3 regions of the Kineococcus endophyticus genome follow, and region 1 is predicted to be linked to each of the others. Evidence: riboswitches for the same ligand, from Rfam matches in the RefSeq annotation. Region 1 holds a riboswitch; each other region holds the start of a gene.

Region 1 (5,704 bases):
AGGGGAAGTCGGGGAGCGAGGCGCCGACCCGGCCGCGGGCCCCGGTCACCGGCTCGTGGCGGGTCGGCGCACTCACGTCAGTGGCCCTCGGCCTGCGGGGGCAGCGCGGTGACGACCGCGTGGTCGGTGTCGATGACGCCCATCTTGGCGGCGCCGCCGGGCGAGCCGACGGTGTCGAAGAACTCGACGTTGGCCGCCGTGAAGGCCGACCACTGCTCGGGGACGTCGTCCTCGTAGTAGATGGCCTCGACGGGGCAGACCGGCTCGCAGGCACCGCAGTCGACGCACTCGTCCGGGTGGATGTAGAGCGACCGCTTGCCCTCGTAGATGCAGTCCACGGGGCACTCTTCGATGCAGGCCTTGTCCTTGACGTCGACGCAGGGTTGCGCGATGACGTAGGTCACGGGATGTCCTCCTCCTCCGGCGGGCGGGCGGCCGGGACGCCCTCCGTAGTATCGCCGACGCCTGCGGCACACCGCACACGCACCACCCCGGGAGAGCAGTGACCGACCCCACGCCCGATGCGCTCGTCCGCCCGCTGACCGTCGGCGGGCGCGTCGTCGTGCGCCACCGGCTGCCCGACGGCTCGGCCACCGACGCCCTCGGGGACCTGCTCGCCGACGACGGGGAGACCCTGCGCATCGCCACCCGGCGCGGGGAGGTCGTCGTGGCCCGCGCGGACGTGCTGGCCGCCAAGCCCGTACCCCCGCCGCCGGCGCGCAAGGGCCCGCCGCACACCGCGGTCGGGACCGAGGACCTCGAACGCGTCATGGCCGAGCACTGGCGCCCGCTGGAGCGCGTCGACCTCGGCGGCTGGCGCCTGCGGGCGAGCGAGGGGTTCACGGGCCGGGCCAACTCGGCCCTGGCGCTCGGGGACCCGGGCCTGCCGCTGCGCGAGGCGGTCGCCGCCGTCGTGGACTTCCACACCGCCCGCGGGCTGCAGCCGCTCGTGGCCGTCGCCCACCCCGACGGCGGGCTGGGCGAGGGCACCGCGCTCGTCGACCTGCTGGCCGCGACCGGCTGGACCGTCCGGACGCCGACGGTCGTGCTGACCGCCGCGACCGACGACCTGCCCGGTGCCGCGGAGGTCCCGCTGCCCGCGGGCCTGCGCGTCGAGACGTCCGCCGAGCCGGACGACGCCTGGCTCGAGCGGTACCACTACCAGGGGCTGCCGACGGTGCCGCCGGCCGGACGCCGCATCCTCGTCTCGGCCGACGAGCAGGTGTTCGTGCGGATCGTCGACACCGGGACGGACGGCGGGACGACGGTGGCGATCGCCCGCGGGTCCCTGTCCCCCGGCTGGGCCGGGGTGACGGCCGTGGAGACGCTCCCCTCGCACCGGCGCCGCGGCCTCGGCCGGCGGGTGCTGGCCGAGGTCGCGGACTGGGCCCGCTCGCGCGGCGCCGCGTCGACCTACCTGCAGGTGCAGGGCGACAACGCGGCCGCGCGGGCGCTGTACGCGGGCGTCGGGTTCACCGTCCACCACGCCTACCACTACCGGGTCGCGCCGCAGCGCTGACGAGCGAACGGGATGTCTGCACGTCGGACCGGGAAAGCGCTCAGAAGACGCTTTTCGGGGCCCGGCGTGCAGACATCCCGTTCGCCACCGGACTACCGACCCGTCTCCTGCGACCGCACCGCCGCGGCGTCCACGGACGCGTGGGTGCCGATGTCCCAGACGAAGGGCGGCTCGGTGCCGTTGACCGACCAGTCCCCCACGATGCGCTGCTTGTAGACCACCGGGTTGTGCGAGGCGACCGTGCGTGCGTTGCGCCAGTGCCGGTCGAGGTCCTTGGCGCGGGACGTGCCGGACGCGCCGAGCGTGTTGAAGAGCAGCGTCGCGGCGCGCGGGACGGTCTCGGACAGGACGACCTGGGCCTGCGCCGTGCGGATCTCGGCCAGCACGTTGGCCTCGCGGTCGGCGTCCGTGCCGGGCAGGTGCGCGGTGTCGGCGGCCCCCTGGACGGCCTGCGCCGCAGCGCGGACGAGGGCGCGGGCCGTGAAGGCGGTCGCGGAGATCTCCCCCACGACCGACAGCACCTGGGCGTCGTTCCGGACGAGCGGGGCGAGGCCGTGGGTGTAGCTGCGGGTGCGGCCGCGCACCTGTGCGCCGGTGTCGCGCTCGACGGCGGCGGCGATGCCGGCGTGCACCGCGAGCAGGACGAGCTGGTAGAGCGCCGTCTGGTAGCGGAACCGGTCGGTGAACGGGGCGACGTCGGCGGCGTCCACCTCGACGTCGTCCAGGACGAGGGTGCCGGTGCCGGTGAGCTGCTGCCCGAACCCGTCCCAGTCGTCGGAGACGCTCGCGCCCTCGGCGTGGACCGGCACGAGGACGGTCACGGTCTCGAAGGAGCCGTCCGGGAGCTCGCGGCGGGCGGTGGCGTCGGTCCAGTCCGCGAAGATCGTGCCGGTCGTGTAGTACTTGCGGCCGCTGACGCTGGTGCGCCCGTCGCGGGTGGTCACGACCGTCTGCTGCCGGCCCGTGACGCCGTCCCCGACCTCGCTCCACGCGTTGCCGACGAGCTCACCGGCGACGACGCGCTCGACCCAGCGCGACCGGTACTCCCCCGCCGGCAGGCTCAGCACCTGCTCGACCCAGGCGATGTGCCCGCGGAACACCTGCGGCAGAGCGGAGTCCGCGGCCGCCAGGTCGACGAGGAGGTCGGCGAACTCGACGAGGTCCAGCCCCTCCCCGCCCTCGGCGACGGGCACCCGCAGCCGGCCGAACCCGGCCTCGAGGAGGTCGCGCACCTGCGCGCGCGGCAGCTCGTGGTCCTGCTCGCGGGCGACGACGCCCTCGGCGAACCGGGCGAAGAGCGGGGCGAAGCGCTCGGCGGCGGACTGGGTGGTGGCGGTCAGCGTGTCGCTGGTCAACGGGGTCTCCTCGGTCGCGGAGGGCCCGGGCGGGGGGCCGGCGGCGCGGGGACCGTTCGTCCTTACCCGTGCCGGAGCACCAGGGTCAGGTCGTCACCCGGGGCACCCCACGACGAGGAGGGTTGCCGGCCAGCGAGCCGGGGCTTCGCGCTGGCGCTCATGACCTGGGAGCAGGAAACCAGACCCTGCCGGTCCGGTTCAAGCGCACGGCCGAACGGGAGCGGTGCACCCCAGCCCCCCGGGGTGCCCCGCTCCCGTGCCCCACTCGCGACGACCGCCCCCCGGAGCTCAGCCCCCCGGCTCCGGTGCCGTCGCGAGGTCCTGCGTCGCGACCGGGACTCCCCTCCGGGTCCCGGTCGCGACGAGCCTTCAGATCCGCCGGTCGGCGGGGTCGCGCAGGTCGATGACCCGCTGCGGGGCAGCCGACGCGTGCTCGGCCTGCGCGGCCTGGAGCACGTCGGTGATCTCGTGGCCGATGAGCTCGTGGCGCTCCAGCAGCGCGTCGCGCAGCGCCTCGACGAGGTGGCGGTGGCGACCGAGCAGCTCGCGGACGGCCTCCTTCTGCTCGCGCAGCAGGTTCTCCACCAGGCGGCGGCCCTCGGAGTCGCCCAGGACGCGGGAGACGAGGTTGCCGTCGGCGAAGGCGCCCTGCTGGACGGCGGCGAAGGACACGAGCGTGCCCGCCATGCCCGCGGAGCCGACCATCTGGGCGGCGACCGACGTCGCCGACTGCAGGTCGCCGGCCGGACCGGTGGAGACGTCGCCGAAGAACAGCTCCTCGGCCACCTGCCCCCCGAAGGCGATCTTGATCATGCCGGCCAGCTCGGTGCGCGAGCGGGTGTAGACGTCCTCGGCGTCACCGTGGGCGAGCAGCCCGAGGGCGCTGGCGCGCTTGACGATCGTGAGGATCTCCAGGCGCCGCTGCGGCGCGACGAGCCACGCGACGGCGGCGTGCCCGGCCTCGTGGGTCGCGATGAGGCGCGCCTCGTGGTCGGTGTAGGCGACCGGCTGGCCGAGGCCGACCTCGGTGACGAGCCGGGCGTGCTCGACGTCGGCCCAGCTCATGCCGTCGCCGCCGCGGCGGACCGCGTTGACGAGGGCCTCGTCGAGCAGGTTCTCGATCATCACCGGCGAGTAGCCGTTGGTGATGCCGGCCAGGGCGTCGCGGCGCTCGGCCTCGTCGAGGGGCGCCTCGTGGGCCTTGCGGGCCAGGAAGTGGTCGACGAGCTGCCGGCGACCGGCCTTGTCCGGCAGACCGAAGGTCATGCGGCGGTCGAAGCGGCCGGGGCGCAGCAGCGCCGGGTCGAGGGCGTCGGCGCGGTTGGTCGCGGCGATGATCAGGACCTCGACGGGTTCGCCGACGGGACGCTGGAGCCGGCGGTCGGCGGGCAGGAACCGGTTCACCGTGTCGACGAACCAGCCGTGCAGGCGCTCGGACGTCGTGGGCTCGTCGAAGGACTGCATCTGCACGAGCAGCTCGTTGACGACGCCGCTGGCACCCTCGCTGGAGGCGAGCCGTTCGGTCTGCAGCGCAGCGTGTCCCGTCGCGGGAGCGGTACCCGGCAGGGACATGGGCAGGTTGGTGAGGCCACCGCAGCCCATGACGCTCGCGGTCGTGGCGGCGGTCATCGAGCTCATGCCGCCGCGGGCACCGGCGATCGCGTCGATCTCCTCGATGAACCCGATGGCGCCGCCCTCGCGGCGGGCGGCCTTGCGCAGGGCCTTGAAGTAGGAGCGCACCTTGCGGGCCGTCGCGCCGTACCACATGGACTGGAAGCTGGTCGCGGAGACGAAGAGGAACGGGACGCCCGCCTCGCGCGCCATGGCCTTGGCCATGTGCGTCTTGCCCGTGCCCGGCGAGCCCTCGAAGAGGAGGCCGCGGCGCGGACGGCCGCCCATGCGGCTGCGGAAGGTGCGCGAGCCGAGGAACAGGTCGAGGCTGCGCTCGACGTCCTCCTTGACGGGGTCCAGGCCCTTGACGTCGTCGAGGGAGACGTCGATCTGCTCGGGCCGGTACACGACGTGCGGCGAGCGCCCGGAGACGAGGGTCTGGCCGAGCATCAGCGCGATCATGAAGGCGAAGAAGACGCCGATCATGAGGTACAGGGGGTCGACGGCCGGCAGGTCCGGGACGAGGGACCCGCCGGTGGCCAGGCGGACGTCGAGGACGAGCAGCGCGGCGAGCACGACGAGCAGCAGCGTCCGGGTGCGGCGGCGGCGGTTGCGCTCGCGCAGCCGGCCGACGTCGGCGCTGTCGCGGCCGGCGCGGGGTGCGCCGTGACGGGCGGGCTGCTCGGACGTGCGCCGGGCGTCGGGGGCGCGCAGGACGTGGGCCACGGGCCGCTCCTCCTCGGATCACGCCCGGCGGGTTCCGGACGTGGGTCCAGCCAACCCCGGCCCCTCACGCACGGCCACCCACCGTGACGCGTTCGGACGATCGCGTTCACCCGCCCGGAGCAACGGAACGTGTCGAACCGATCACCCGGCGCACGACGCCGCGGTGTGCTAGCGCCGCGTCACTCCGCGGGGGCGACGCCGGCGAACAGGTCCGTCTCCCGACCGTCGGCGTCGAACGGCCCCGAGGCCACGCCGTGCCGCAGGCGGAAGTGCTCGGTCGGCCAGACCGGTTGCGGCACACCGTTGGACAGGCGCATGACGGGCACGTCGGCGTCGAGGTCGAGCTCGACCTGGGTGGCGTGGGCGCGCAGCGCGGCGAGCTTGGCGGGCAGCTGTCCCGTGCCGTCGACCACCGTCGTGACCTCCCCGTCGGGCACGACGACGCTCGGCAGCGTCCCGTCGGGGTCCCCGGCGCCCGCGGCCCCGGTCCCGG
Region 2 (5,704 bases), on a different contig from region 1:
GCGAGGCGCTGACCTTCAGCACCTCCGAGCGCATGACGCGGGCGAAGTTCGCGACCGTGCCGATGCCGACCGCGATCGCCACCTGCACCGTGCCGAACCCGAGCGCCGTGATGAGCGCCATGGACAGCAGCAGCGCCGGGATCGACAGCAGGACGTCGACGACCCGCATGAGGACGTCGTCCACGATCCCCCGCAGGAACCCGGCGACGAGCCCGACGAGGGTTCCCACCACGAGGCCGATGAGGACGGCGAGGACGGTGGCCTGCAGCGTCAACCGGGAACCGTGCACGACGCGCGCGAACAGGTCGCGGCCGAGGTGGTCGGTGCCGAAGAGGTGCGCCGCCGACGGTCCCTGCAGCCGGTCGGCCGTCACCCCCTGCACCGGGTCCTGCCCGGTGAACAGGGACGGCGCCACCGCCCAGGCGAGGACGACGAGCAGCACGAACCCCGCGAGCAGGAGGTCGGGGTGCCGGAGCCAGGACGGCGACGGGCGGCGGGGTGCCCCCGCGGCGCGGTAGCGCGCCCCGATGTCCAGCACGTCGAGCACGTCCTCGGGGTTCCCCCGGTCCAGGGTCCGGCTCACGCGGCACCTCCGACGAGGACGCGGCCCGCACCGCTGCGGGTGCGCCGCCGCGAGGCGCCGGCCCCTCCGACGACGCGCAGGCGCGGGTCGAGGAGTGGGTACAGCAGGTCGACGACGAGGTTCACGGCCACGAAGACGGCCGCCGCGAGCAGCACGAGGCCCTGCACGAGCGGGATGTCCTGCCCGTTCACCGCGGTCACCGTGAGCCGCCCCACGCCCACCCGGGAGAAGACCGTCTCGACGACCACGGCCCCCGCCAGCAGGTTCCCCACGACGACCCCGCCCAGCGTGAGGGTCGGGATCGCGGCGTTCCGCAGCGCGTGCCGCAGGTGCACCCGGGCGCGGGAGGCCCCCTTGGCGCGGGCGGTCTCGACGTACGGTTCGGCCAGGGCCGTCCGCAGGCTGCGCGCCAGCACCTGGGCGATCGACGCCGAGACGGGGACCGCCAGCGTCACCGCCGGCAGGACGAGGCTCGCGAGGCCCTCGTTGCCGAGGGCCGGGAAGACCGGCAGGCGGAACGAGAAGACCTGGACCAGCAGCAACCCGACCCAGAACGTGGGCAGCGAGACCCCCAGCGGGGGCAGGGCCTGCAGCAGCGTCCGCAGCCAGGCCCGGTGGACGGCGGTGGAGGCCAGGGCGGTGCCCACCCCGAGGACGAGGGCGAGCAGGAAGGACGACGCCGCGAGGGCCAGCGTCTGCGGCACCGCGTCGCCGACGAGCGTCGTCACGGGGGCACCGTTCTGGATGGAGTTCCCGAGGTCCAGGTGCAGGGTCCGCCACAGCGCGTGCACGTACTGCACGGGCAGCGGGTCGTCGAGGCCGTACTCGGCCCGCAGGGCCGCGACCTGCGCGGGGTCCGCCGTCGACTGCTCGCCGCCCTGCCCGCCGGCCAGCATGATCGAGACCGGGTCGCTGGGCAGCAGGTAGAGGATGACGAAGGTCACCGTGAACGCGGCCCACAGCACGAGGACGGCCTGCCCGAGGCGACGGGCGACGTACCCCGCGAGACCGCCGCCGGACCTCACGACTGCTTCCAGGCGTCGTGGAACCAGAGCCGCGAGGACCCCTCGAACTGCAGGTCGTGGACGTCGTCGGACGCCGCGATGACCGTCGAGAGTTCGATGAGCGGGATCGAGTGCGCGTCCTGCACGAGCGAGCGCGACGCCTGCCCGACCAGGCGGGCCCGCTGCGCGGCGTCGGTCGTGGACGACTGCTCGGCGAGCAGGTCGTCGACCGCACCGCGGGGCCGCTGGTTCACGTTGCGCGTGTCGGTGGAGAAGATGGTGCGCAGGACGTCCGGGTCGGACCGCGTGAGGTTGTAGAAGAGAACGTCGTAGTCGCCGGAGTTCTGCTGGGCCGTCGTGTCGGCGGTCGTCCCCTGCTTCAGCTGGAGGTCGAAACCCGCCTCGCGCACCTGCTGCTGGAGGAGTTCCAGCACGGCCGACGTGGGCTGCCAGAACAGGACGGTGAAGGTCAGCTTGCGGCCCGCCTTCTCACGGATACCGTCCGCACCCTTGGTCCAGCCGGCCTCGTCGAGCAGGCGCTCCGCGCCGGCCAGGTCGCGGGCGAGCACCGAGGAGTCGTCGGCGGCGTCGGGCGTGGACGCCGAGAGCGCCGACCGCACGGCCTGGTCGCCGGGGTTGAGGATGCTCGCCAGCTGCTCGCGGTCGACGGCCTTCGAGAGCGCCTGCCGGACGCGGACGTCGTCGAACGGCGCCCTCGACTCGTTGGGGAACAGGTTGTACGGGATCCCCGGGTTGGCCCGCCGCTGCGTCCAGAACCCGTTGCCGTCGAACTGCGGCAGGTCCTGGGACGCGATGCCGGTCGTGGCGTCGACCTGGTGCGACTGCAGGGACCCGGTGCGCACGCTCGCCTCGGGGACCACCCGGTACGTGATCGAGTCGAGGTACGCCTCCCCCTGGTGCTCCGCCCCGGTCGGCGCCCAGTCGTACCCGCTGCGACGCTCGAGGACGGTCGTGTCGTCCTTGGTGTAGCTGCCGACGACGAAGGGGCCGGAACCCACGAGCGACGTCCCGGCGCACCGGGTCGCGGGGTCGGCGGTCGTGGTCGGGACGGACAGCAGCCCCAGGCTCATGGTCGAGGTGGCCTGCAGGAACTGCGCGCTGGGCCGGGAGAACGTCACGACGGCCGTCTGCGCGTCGGGGGTCTGCGTCCCGGTGTACCCCTGGAGGTAGGTGGACCCGAGCGAGGCCTTCGCGCCGAGGGCGACGATCCCGTCGAGGTTGGCCTTGACGGCGGCGGCGTCCACCGGCGACCCGTCGGAGAACGTGGCCCCCTGCCGCAGGTGGAACGTGAACGTGGTCGCGTCCGGGCTGACCTGGTAGCTCTGCGCGAGCCACGGCTGGATCCTCCCGTCGAGGTCCTGCACGGTGAGGGAGTCCACGAGCTGGCGGCCGATGTTCAGCGCGTCGTTGTTGCCGACCTGCTGGGGGTCGATGCACCCGGAGTCGACGGAGATGGCGAACGTGAGGTTCCCGCCGCGGACGGGGGTCGCGTCGGCGGCGTCCTGGGCGCTGCTGCGGCCACCGCTGCACGCGGTGAGGCCGGCCAGGACCGCGACGAGGGTGAGGGCGGACAGGGACGTGCTGCTGCGCAAGGGGTCTCCTGGGTGGGGTGGGGCGCGCCGGCGGGACGGCGGCGCGCGGAGCCGGGTCGTACCCGGCGGGAGGACGGTCAGCGACAGCTGGTCGCACCGGTGCGGCAGAGGTCCACGACGCGCCGGAGGACGGCGACGTGGGACGTGCGGTCCACCTGAACCCCTCCATCGTTCCTGGCGGAAGCACCCGCGCCCGTGTCCGGGGGGTTGCTGCGGCGTCGCGGAGCCAGGTCTCTCAGCCGCTCTGGATGGTTGCAGGGGAAACTCTACGGGGAACCGTGCCGGAACTCAACCGCCGAGTTTCGAGGGGAGTTCGGAAGGGAGTTCCCGGGGAGGTTCTGGGGGAACGACGGAACCCCTCCACCCTGCGGGTGGAGGGGTTCCTGGGGTTTCGGGGGGCGGGGAGGTCAGCCCGCGACGGGCGCCCCCACGGGGAGCTCGGCCCGCACCGTGCGCGCCGCCTCGACGAGGTTCCGCAGGGACTCCGTCGTCTCGGCGTACCCCCGCGTCTTGAGCCCGCAGTCGGGGTTCACCCAGACCTGGCGGGCGGGCACCGAGGCGACGGCCGACCGGAGCAGCCCGACGACCTCCTCGACGGACGGGACGCGCGGGGAGTGGATGTCGTAGACGCCGGGACCGATGCCGCGGGCGAAACCCGCCCGGGCGATGTCCTCGAGCACCTCCATCCGCGACCGCGCGGCCTCGATGCTCGTGACGTCCGCGTCGAGCCCGTCGATGGCCTCGATGACCTCCCCGAACTCGGAGTAGCACAGGTGGGTGTGCACCTGCGTCGCGTCCGCGGCCCCCGCGGTGGCCAGCCGGAAGGAGGCCACGGACCAGTCGAGGTACGCCGCCTGGTCGGCCGTCCGCAGCGGCAGCAGTTCCCGCAGCGCGGGCTCGTCCACCTGGACGATCCCGATGCCGGCCGCCTCGAGGTCGGCGACCTCGTCGCGCAGGGCGAGGGCGACCTGGTTCGCGGTGTCCCCCAGCGGCTGGTCGTCGCGGACGAACGACCACGCGAGGATGGTCACCGGGCCCGTCAGCATGCCCTTCACGGGTTTCGCCGTGCGGCTGGCCGTGTACGTGCTCCACGGCACCGTGATGGGCGCGGGGCGCGTCACGTCGCCCCACAGGATCGGCGGCCGGACCCCGCGCGAACCGTACGACTGCACCCAGCCGTGCTCGGTCACCGCGAACCCGTCGAGCTGCTCGGCGAAGTACTGGACCATGTCGTTGCGCTCGGGTTCCCCGTGGACGAGGACGTCGAGGCCGAGCTCCTCCTGCAGCCGCACGACACGGTCGATCTCGGCGCGCAGGAACTCCTCGTACCCCTCCTGCGCGAGCTCGCCCCGGCTCCACGCGGAACGCGCCCGGCGGATCTCCGGCGTCTGCGGGAAGGACCCGATCGTGGTCGTCGGCAGCAGCGGCAGCCCCAGGGCCTCCTCCTGCGCCGCCCGCCGCACGGCGTAGTCGCTGCGCCGGAACGCCTCCGGGGTCAGCGCGGCGAGCCGGTCGCGCACCGCCGGGCGCACCACGCCGGGGGCGCCGAGGCGGTCGGCCCGGGCCGCGGCCGAGGCGGCCAGTTCAGCGGTCACACCGGCGTCGCCGGAGTCGGCCAGGGCCCGGCCGAGCAGGACGACCTCGGCCACCTTCTGGTCGGCGAACGCCAGCCAGCTGCGCAGCCGCTCCGGCAGCGCGCTCTCGCGGGACACGTCGTGCGGCACGTGCAGCAGTGAGGTGGACGTGCCGGGGACGACGCGGGCGGCCGACTCCTCCAGCCGCCGCAGGGTCTCCCGCGCCTGCACGAGGTCCCCGCGCCAGACGTTGTGCCCGTCCACGACGCCCCCGACGACGGTCTTGCCGGCCAGGACGGACGGGTCCGCCGGCACGGAACCCTCGACGAGGTCGAGCGCGATCCCCTCCACCGCGCTCAAGGCCCCGAGGAACTCCTGCGCGTCGCCGTACGGCGTGGCCACCAGCAGCCGAGGGCGGCCGGGGACCGCGGCGAGCCGCTCGTAGGCCCCCCGCACCAGGTCGGCCAGCCCGTCGACACCGGCCGTCGCCGAGTCGCTCACGAGGCCGGGTTCGTCGAGCTGGACCCAGGTGGCCCCGGCCGCGGCGTAGGCGGTCAGCAGACCCTCGTAGGCGCCGAGCAGGTCCTCGAGCCGGCTGATCGGCGCGAAACCCTCCGGGCTGCCGTCGGCGGCCTTCGCCAGCAGGAGGAACGTCACCGGCCCGACGACGACGGGGCGGGTGAGGAACCCGTCGGCGAGCGCCTCGGCAAACTCCCGGACCCCGCGGTCGTCGGCGGACCGGAACGCCGTCGTGGGCCCGATCTCGGGGACGAGGTAGTGGTAGTTCGTGTCGAACCACTTCGTCATCTCCAGCGGGGCCAGCGCTCCGCGCCCCCGGGCGATGGTCGAGTACGCCTCGAGGTCCACCCGGCCGTCGGCCCCGACGAGGTCCGCGAAGCGCTCGGGCACCGCCCCCACGGCGACGGCGGT
Region 3 (5,704 bases), on a different contig from region 1:
CTCATCAACCGCGACAAGGTGTCCCCCTCGGCCGCCGACACGAACGACAACGGCGACTTCTCCCGCGACCAGTTCACCCAGGGGACCATGGCCCTGTTCCAGTCCGGGACGTACAACCTCAAGAACGTCGCGGACGGCGCCCAGTTCGAGTGGGGCATCGCGCCCGGCCTCACCGGACCCGCCGGACGCGTCCTCGTCACCAACGGCATCGTGGCGGTGGGCAACGCGAAGACGAAGGACAAGGACGCGGCCCTCAAGGTGCTGGAGTGGCTCGGCAGCGAGGAGGGGGCCGCACCCATCGGGGCCGAGGGGGCCGCCTTCCCCGCCGTCACGGCCGCCCAGCAGTCCTACCTCGACTACTGGAAGGGCAAGGGCGTGGACGTCCAGCCGTTCCTGGACGCCGCCGCCGCGACAGACGTCATGCCCGCCCCGCACGGGCCCCGCGCGCAGACGGGGCAGTCCGCGGCCGACGAGGTCCTCAAGGAGGTGTTCCTCGGGCGCATCCCCGTCGCCCAGGGGATGAAGCAGGCCCAGGACGCGGCCAACGCGGCGATCCGCGGATGAGCGGGCGCACGAGAGGCACGCCCCAGGTCCCGACCAAGGACTGCGCCGTCTGCGGGCGGACCATCACATGGCGCAAGAAGTGGGAACGCGACTGGGAGGCGGTGAAGTACTGCTCCGACGCCTGCCGCCGCCGGGCGAAGTCGTCCAGCGGTGTCGACGCGGACCTCGAGACGACGCTGCGCCGGCTGCTCGACGAACGCGGTCGGTCGAAGACGGTGTGCCCGAGCGAGGTAGCCCGAGCGGTCGGCGGCGAGGACTGGCGCGACCTCATGGAACCGGCCCGGTCGGCCGCGCGGCGGCTCGTGGCGGCCGGCGAGGCCGAGATCACCCAGGGCGGCCGCGTCGTCGACCCGTCGACCGCGAAGGGACCCATCCGCGTGCGCCTGCGCTGAGGGGCAGGCGTAGCGTCCGGACGACCGGACCCACCGCGCGTCAGGAGTTCCCATGCACATCGGTCTGCACGTCTCCGACTTCACCAACCCGGGCGGCCCCGCCACCCTCCGCGAGGACCTCGTCCGCGTCGTCACCGAGGCCGAGGAGTCCGGGTTCCGCTCCGTCAGCGTCATGGACCACCTGTGGCAGATCCCGCCCATCGGGGACGCCGAGCGCGCGATGCTCGAGGCGTACACGACCCTGGGGTTCATCGCGGCCCGCACCGAACGCGTGGAACTGCTCGCCTGGGTCACCGCGGTCACCTACCGGGAACCGGGGGTGCTCGCCAAGCTCGTCACCACCCTCGACGTCCTGTCCGGTGGACGGGCCTGGCTCGGCATCGGCGCGGCGTGGTTCGAGCAGGAGGCCACCGGCCTGGGGCTGCCGTTCCCCCCCACGGCCGAACGGTTCGAGCGGCTCGAGGAGACCCTGCGCGTCTGCCGGCAGATGTGGTCGGAGTCGGAGGAACCCTTCGAGGGGACCCACTACACGCTGGGCCGCACGCTGAACAGCCCGCAGCCGCTGCGCCGGCCGCACCCGCCGGTCCTCATCGGCGGCGGGGGCGAGCGCAAGACCCTGCGCCTCGTCGCGCAGTACGGCGACGCGTGCAACCTGTTCGGGGGTGACGACATCGCCCACAAGCTCGAGGTGCTCAAACGCCACTGCGACGACCTCGGCCGTGACTACGGCGAGATCGAGAAGACCGTCATGGACGTCGCCGACCCGGCCGACGTCGACGGGTTCGTCGAGAAGTGCCGAGGTTTCGCCGCGCTCGGCGTGACCCACGTCCACGGCGGGTTCCGCGGGTACTTCGAGCCCGGCAGCGTCCGCCGCTTCGGCGAGGAGGTCGTCCCGCGGCTGGCCGAGCTCGGCGCCTGAGTCAGGCCCAGCGGCTGCGGGGGACCGGCAGGCCCAGGTTCCCCCGCAGCGTCGCCTCCGGCAGTTCCGGGGCCAGCACACCGCGACGCACGAGCAGCGGCACGACCTGGTCGGCGAACTCCGTCAACCCCTGGGGGACGGAGGAGAACGCGAGCGTGAACCCGTCGGCGGCGCCGGCCGTGAACCGCTCCGTCATCCAGTCCGCGACCTCCTCGGGGGTCCCGGGCAGGAACCGCCGCCGCAGCATCACGCGGTACAGCTCGCGCAGCGTGAACCGGTCGCGGTCGACGAGCTTGCGGATCCCCTCGTAGACGGTCTGGACCTGGTTCGAGCCGCCCGCGAAGTCGAAGCGGAACTCCTCGTCGAGGGGGCGGTCGGACAGGTCGACGCCGAGGTGGTGGGACAGCCAGTCCAGGCTCAGCCGGTCCGGTGTGAGGGCCTCGATCTCGTCCACCCGTTCGTGCGCCTGGGCGGTCGTGGCGCCGAGGACGGGGGACAGGGCCGGCAGGACCAGCAGGTCCGACCGCGCGCGGCCGGCCGCGACGGCGCGGGACTTGTAGTCCTCGTACAGCCGCTGCGCGCCGGGCAGCGGGGCCGACCCGGGGACGAAGACCGCCTCGGCGTGCTGCCCCGCGAGCCGGCGCCCGTCCTCCGAGGACCCGGCCTGGAACAGCACGTGCCGGCCCTGGGGCGGCCGGGGCAGGTTCAGGGGACCGCGGACCCGGAAGAACTCGCCCTCGTGGTCGAGCACGTGCATCCCGGCCGGGTCGGCGTACCGGCCGCTCGCCACGTCCGGGGCCACGGCTCCGTCGTCCCAGCTGTCCCACAGACCGTGCACGACCTCGACGAACTCCGCGCCGCGGCGGTACCGCGCCGCGTGGTCGAGGTTGCGGTCCAGGCCGAAGTTGCGCGCCTCCTCATCGCTCGCGGACGTCACGAGGTTCCAGCCCGCGCGGCCGGAGCTGAGGAAGTCCAGGGACCCGACCTGGCGGGCGGTGTGGAACGGCTCGTTGTACGTCGTGGACACGGTCGCCACCAGGCCGATGCGCTCGGTGCACCGCGTCAGGGCCCCGAGCAGCCCGAAGGGTTCGGGCCGCAGGTTCGCGACGTGCTCGACCCCCGACGGGAACCGGTCCCACACGTAGAGCTCGTCGGCGTAGAAGAGAGCGGCGAACCCGGCCCGTTCCGCCGTCCGCGCGAAGTCCTCGTAGTAGCCGACCGAGAGGTAGTCGGCGGGTCGGCCGCCCGGCAGCCGCCAGCTCGTGAGGTGCTCGCCGCCGGGGTAGAAGAGCATCGCCGTGAGGATCACGCCGCCGCACGCTACCCCGATCGTGTGAAGCGCTTGACAGTCCGGGCCGCGGTGCTCTCCACTGGAGGTGCCATCCAGAGCGGCCGAGAGACCTGGCTCGTCGACGCCGCAGCAACCGCCCCACCGGGTCGGTGCTCCCGCCAGGACCGATGGGAGAGGACCACCGATGGAGCACGCACCGCTGACGCGACGTCTCGTGATCGACCTGCTGCGCAGCGCCGGGATGACCTGTCGGGCCTGACCGCCCCGACACCTCACCCGCCCCGCACCCGGAAGGCCCTGCGATGCCGCACGTCCCGAGCACCCCCCTGTCCTTCGCCACCCGGCAGGTCCACGCCGGCGCCGAACCCGACCCCGTGACGGGCGCCCGCGTCACCCCCGTCCACCTGACGGCGGGTTTCGTCTTCGACGACTTCGAGCAGGCCCGGGCCCGCTTCGCCGGGGAGGACGACGGGTTCGTCTACACCCGGATGGGGAACCCGACCACGGCCGCCGTCGAGCGACGCCTCGCCGCCCTGGAGGGCGGGACGGACGCGCTGCTGCTCGGCACGGGGCAGGCCGCCCTCACCGTCGCCCTGCTCGGGATCCTCGGGGCCGGGGACCACCTCGTGGCCGCCGCGGACCTCTACGAGGGGTCGCGCGGGCTGTTCCTGGAGAACTTCGCCCGGCTCGGGATCGCCGTCGACTTCGCCGCCGGTCCCGACGACTGGGAACGGTTGGTGCGCCCCACGACGCGCGCCTTCTTCGCCGAGTCGATCGCCAACCCCAAGAACGCCGTCCTCGACGTCCCGGCCGTCGCCGCCGTGGCCCACCGCCACGGCGTCCCGCTCGTCGTGGACAACACCTTCGCGACGCCGTACCTGCTGCGCCCCCTGGAGCACGGGGCCGATGTCGTCGTGCACTCCGCCAGCAAGTTCCTCGCCGGACACGGGTCCGCCTTGGGGGGCGTCGTCGTGACGGGGGAGGGGTTCGACTGGTCGGGGTTCGAGCACCTCACCTCCCCCGTCGGGGTCCTCGGCGGGGTGAGCTGGGTCGACCGGTACGGGCCGCGCCGCGCCTACGTCGAGCACACCCGCGGGGTCGTCGCGTCTCGCCTGGGACCGGCCATCTCGCCCTTCAACGCGTTCCTCGTCCAGCAGGGCCTGGAGACGCTCTCGCTGCGGGTGGCCCGCCAGAGCGCGACGGCCGAACTCCTGGCCCGGTGGCTGCTGGCGCGTCCCGAGGTCGTGTCCGTCGACCACGCGGCCCTGCCCGACCACCCCTCCCACGCCGTCGCGCAGCGTCTGCTGCCGCTCGGCACCGGGGCGGTCCTGTCCGTCACGCTCGCCGGCGGACGGTCTGCGGCGCAACGGTTCGTGGACGCCGTCGAGCTGTTCACGCGGATGACGCACGTCGGGGACGTGCGGTCGCTGGTCATCCACCCGGCCAGCACCACCCACGCGCACCGCACCGAGACCGAACGGCTCGAGACGGGGATCTGGCCCGGTCTGCTGCGCCTGTCGATCGGCCTGGAGGAATCCGCCGACCTCGTCGCCGACCTGGAACGGGCGCTGGCCGCGACGCACGAACCCGCACCCGAGGAGACCCTGGTGGAGGTGGGGTCCTGATGGGCCGGTTGCAGCACTTCGGGTACTTCTTCTCCCGAGGTTTCGGCCCGCAGGGCTGGGGCCGGGACTACCAGGCGTGGAACGACGACTGGACCCGGCCCGACCTGTACGCGCACGCCGTCCGCGACCTCGAGCGCGCCGGGTTCGACCTCGTCGTGGTCGAGGACGCCGTCTCGCTCGGGAACCCCGCCACGCTGGACCTGCGGGTGCGCGCGGCGTACGGCGGGCCGAAGCACGACCCGCTGCTGCTGGCGCCCTACCTGTTCGCCGCGACGAGCCACCTCGGCATCGTGCCCACGGTGAACGCGGGGATCACCCCGCCCTACCTCGCTGCGCGGCAGGCGGCGACGCTGCAGCACCTGTCGGGTGACCGGTTCGGGCTGAACCTCGTCACCGACGTCGGCAGCGCCCGGCACGTCGGACGCGAACCCGTCGCGCACGACGTCGCCTACGACCGGGCGGAGGAGTGGATCGACGTCGTCCGCCGGTTGTGGCACAGCTGGGACGAGGGGGCCCTCGTCGCCGACCCCGTCACGGGGCGGTTCGCCGACGGGTCCCGCATCGACGCCTTCCAGCACCGCGGCGAGCACTTCGCGCTCGACGGTCCGCTCAACGCGCTGCCCTTCGCCGGGGGAGAACCCGTGCTGGTCTCCCCCGGGGGTTCGCCGCGGGGGCTGGCGTTCGCGGGGTCCCGCTCGGACGTCCAGCTCGCCCTCGCACCGTTGGACGTCGCGCAGGTCCGCGCGTACCGCTCCCGCGTTCTCGACGCCGCCGCGGCGGCGGGGCGCAAGGCCGACGACGTCCGCGTGCTGTTCGTCGTCAAACCCGAGCTCGTGAGCAGCCGGGAGGAGGCGGACCGGGTCGTCGCCGCGTCCCGCACCCCCTCCGAGGAGGTCCTGCGCGAGGTGGCGCT

The links. Region 1 has a riboswitch for S-adenosylmethionine ahead of AB1207_RS15980 (acyl-CoA dehydrogenase family protein). Riboswitches for the same ligand answer to the same signal wherever they lie in the genome.
Region 2: linked by a shared signal. The riboswitch ahead of AB1207_RS14630 (ABC transporter substrate-binding protein) and the one ahead of AB1207_RS15980 (acyl-CoA dehydrogenase family protein) in region 1 are both predicted to bind S-adenosylmethionine.
Region 3: linked by a shared signal. The riboswitch ahead of AB1207_RS09200 (O-acetylhomoserine aminocarboxypropyltransferase/cysteine synthase family protein) and the one ahead of AB1207_RS15980 (acyl-CoA dehydrogenase family protein) in region 1 are both predicted to bind S-adenosylmethionine.

The regions. Positions count from the first base shown of each region.
Region 1 is NZ_JBFNQN010000011.1:23,809-29,512, reverse strand. It holds gene dapC (succinyldiaminopimelate transaminase) at 1-76, opposite strand, end outside; gene fdxA (ferredoxin) at 78-404, opposite strand; gene AB1207_RS15985 (GNAT family N-acetyltransferase) at 503-1,519, shown strand; gene AB1207_RS15980 (acyl-CoA dehydrogenase family protein) at 1,612-2,874, opposite strand; SAM riboswitch class IV at 2,928-3,039, opposite strand; gene AB1207_RS15975 (AAA family ATPase) at 3,244-5,211, opposite strand; gene mshB (N-acetyl-1-D-myo-inositol-2-amino-2-deoxy-alpha-D-glucopyranoside deacetylase) at 5,391-5,704, opposite strand, start outside.
Region 2 is NZ_JBFNQN010000009.1:222,375-228,078, forward strand. It holds gene AB1207_RS14620 (ABC transporter permease) at 1-583, opposite strand, end outside; gene AB1207_RS14625 (ABC transporter permease) at 580-1,608, opposite strand; gene AB1207_RS14630 (ABC transporter substrate-binding protein) at 1,605-3,200, opposite strand; SAM riboswitch class I at 3,363-3,455, opposite strand; gene metE (5-methyltetrahydropteroyltriglutamate--homocysteine S-methyltransferase) at 3,608-5,704, opposite strand, start outside.
Region 3 is NZ_JBFNQN010000005.1:296,342-302,045, reverse strand. It holds gene AB1207_RS09220 (ABC transporter substrate-binding protein) at 1-564, shown strand, start outside; gene AB1207_RS09215 (DUF3253 domain-containing protein) at 561-956, shown strand; gene AB1207_RS09210 (LLM class F420-dependent oxidoreductase) at 1,009-1,875, shown strand; gene AB1207_RS09205 (NtaA/DmoA family FMN-dependent monooxygenase) at 1,877-3,184, opposite strand; SAM riboswitch class I at 3,252-3,357, shown strand; gene AB1207_RS09200 (O-acetylhomoserine aminocarboxypropyltransferase/cysteine synthase family protein) at 3,469-4,791, shown strand; gene AB1207_RS09195 (LLM class flavin-dependent oxidoreductase) at 4,791-5,704, shown strand, end outside.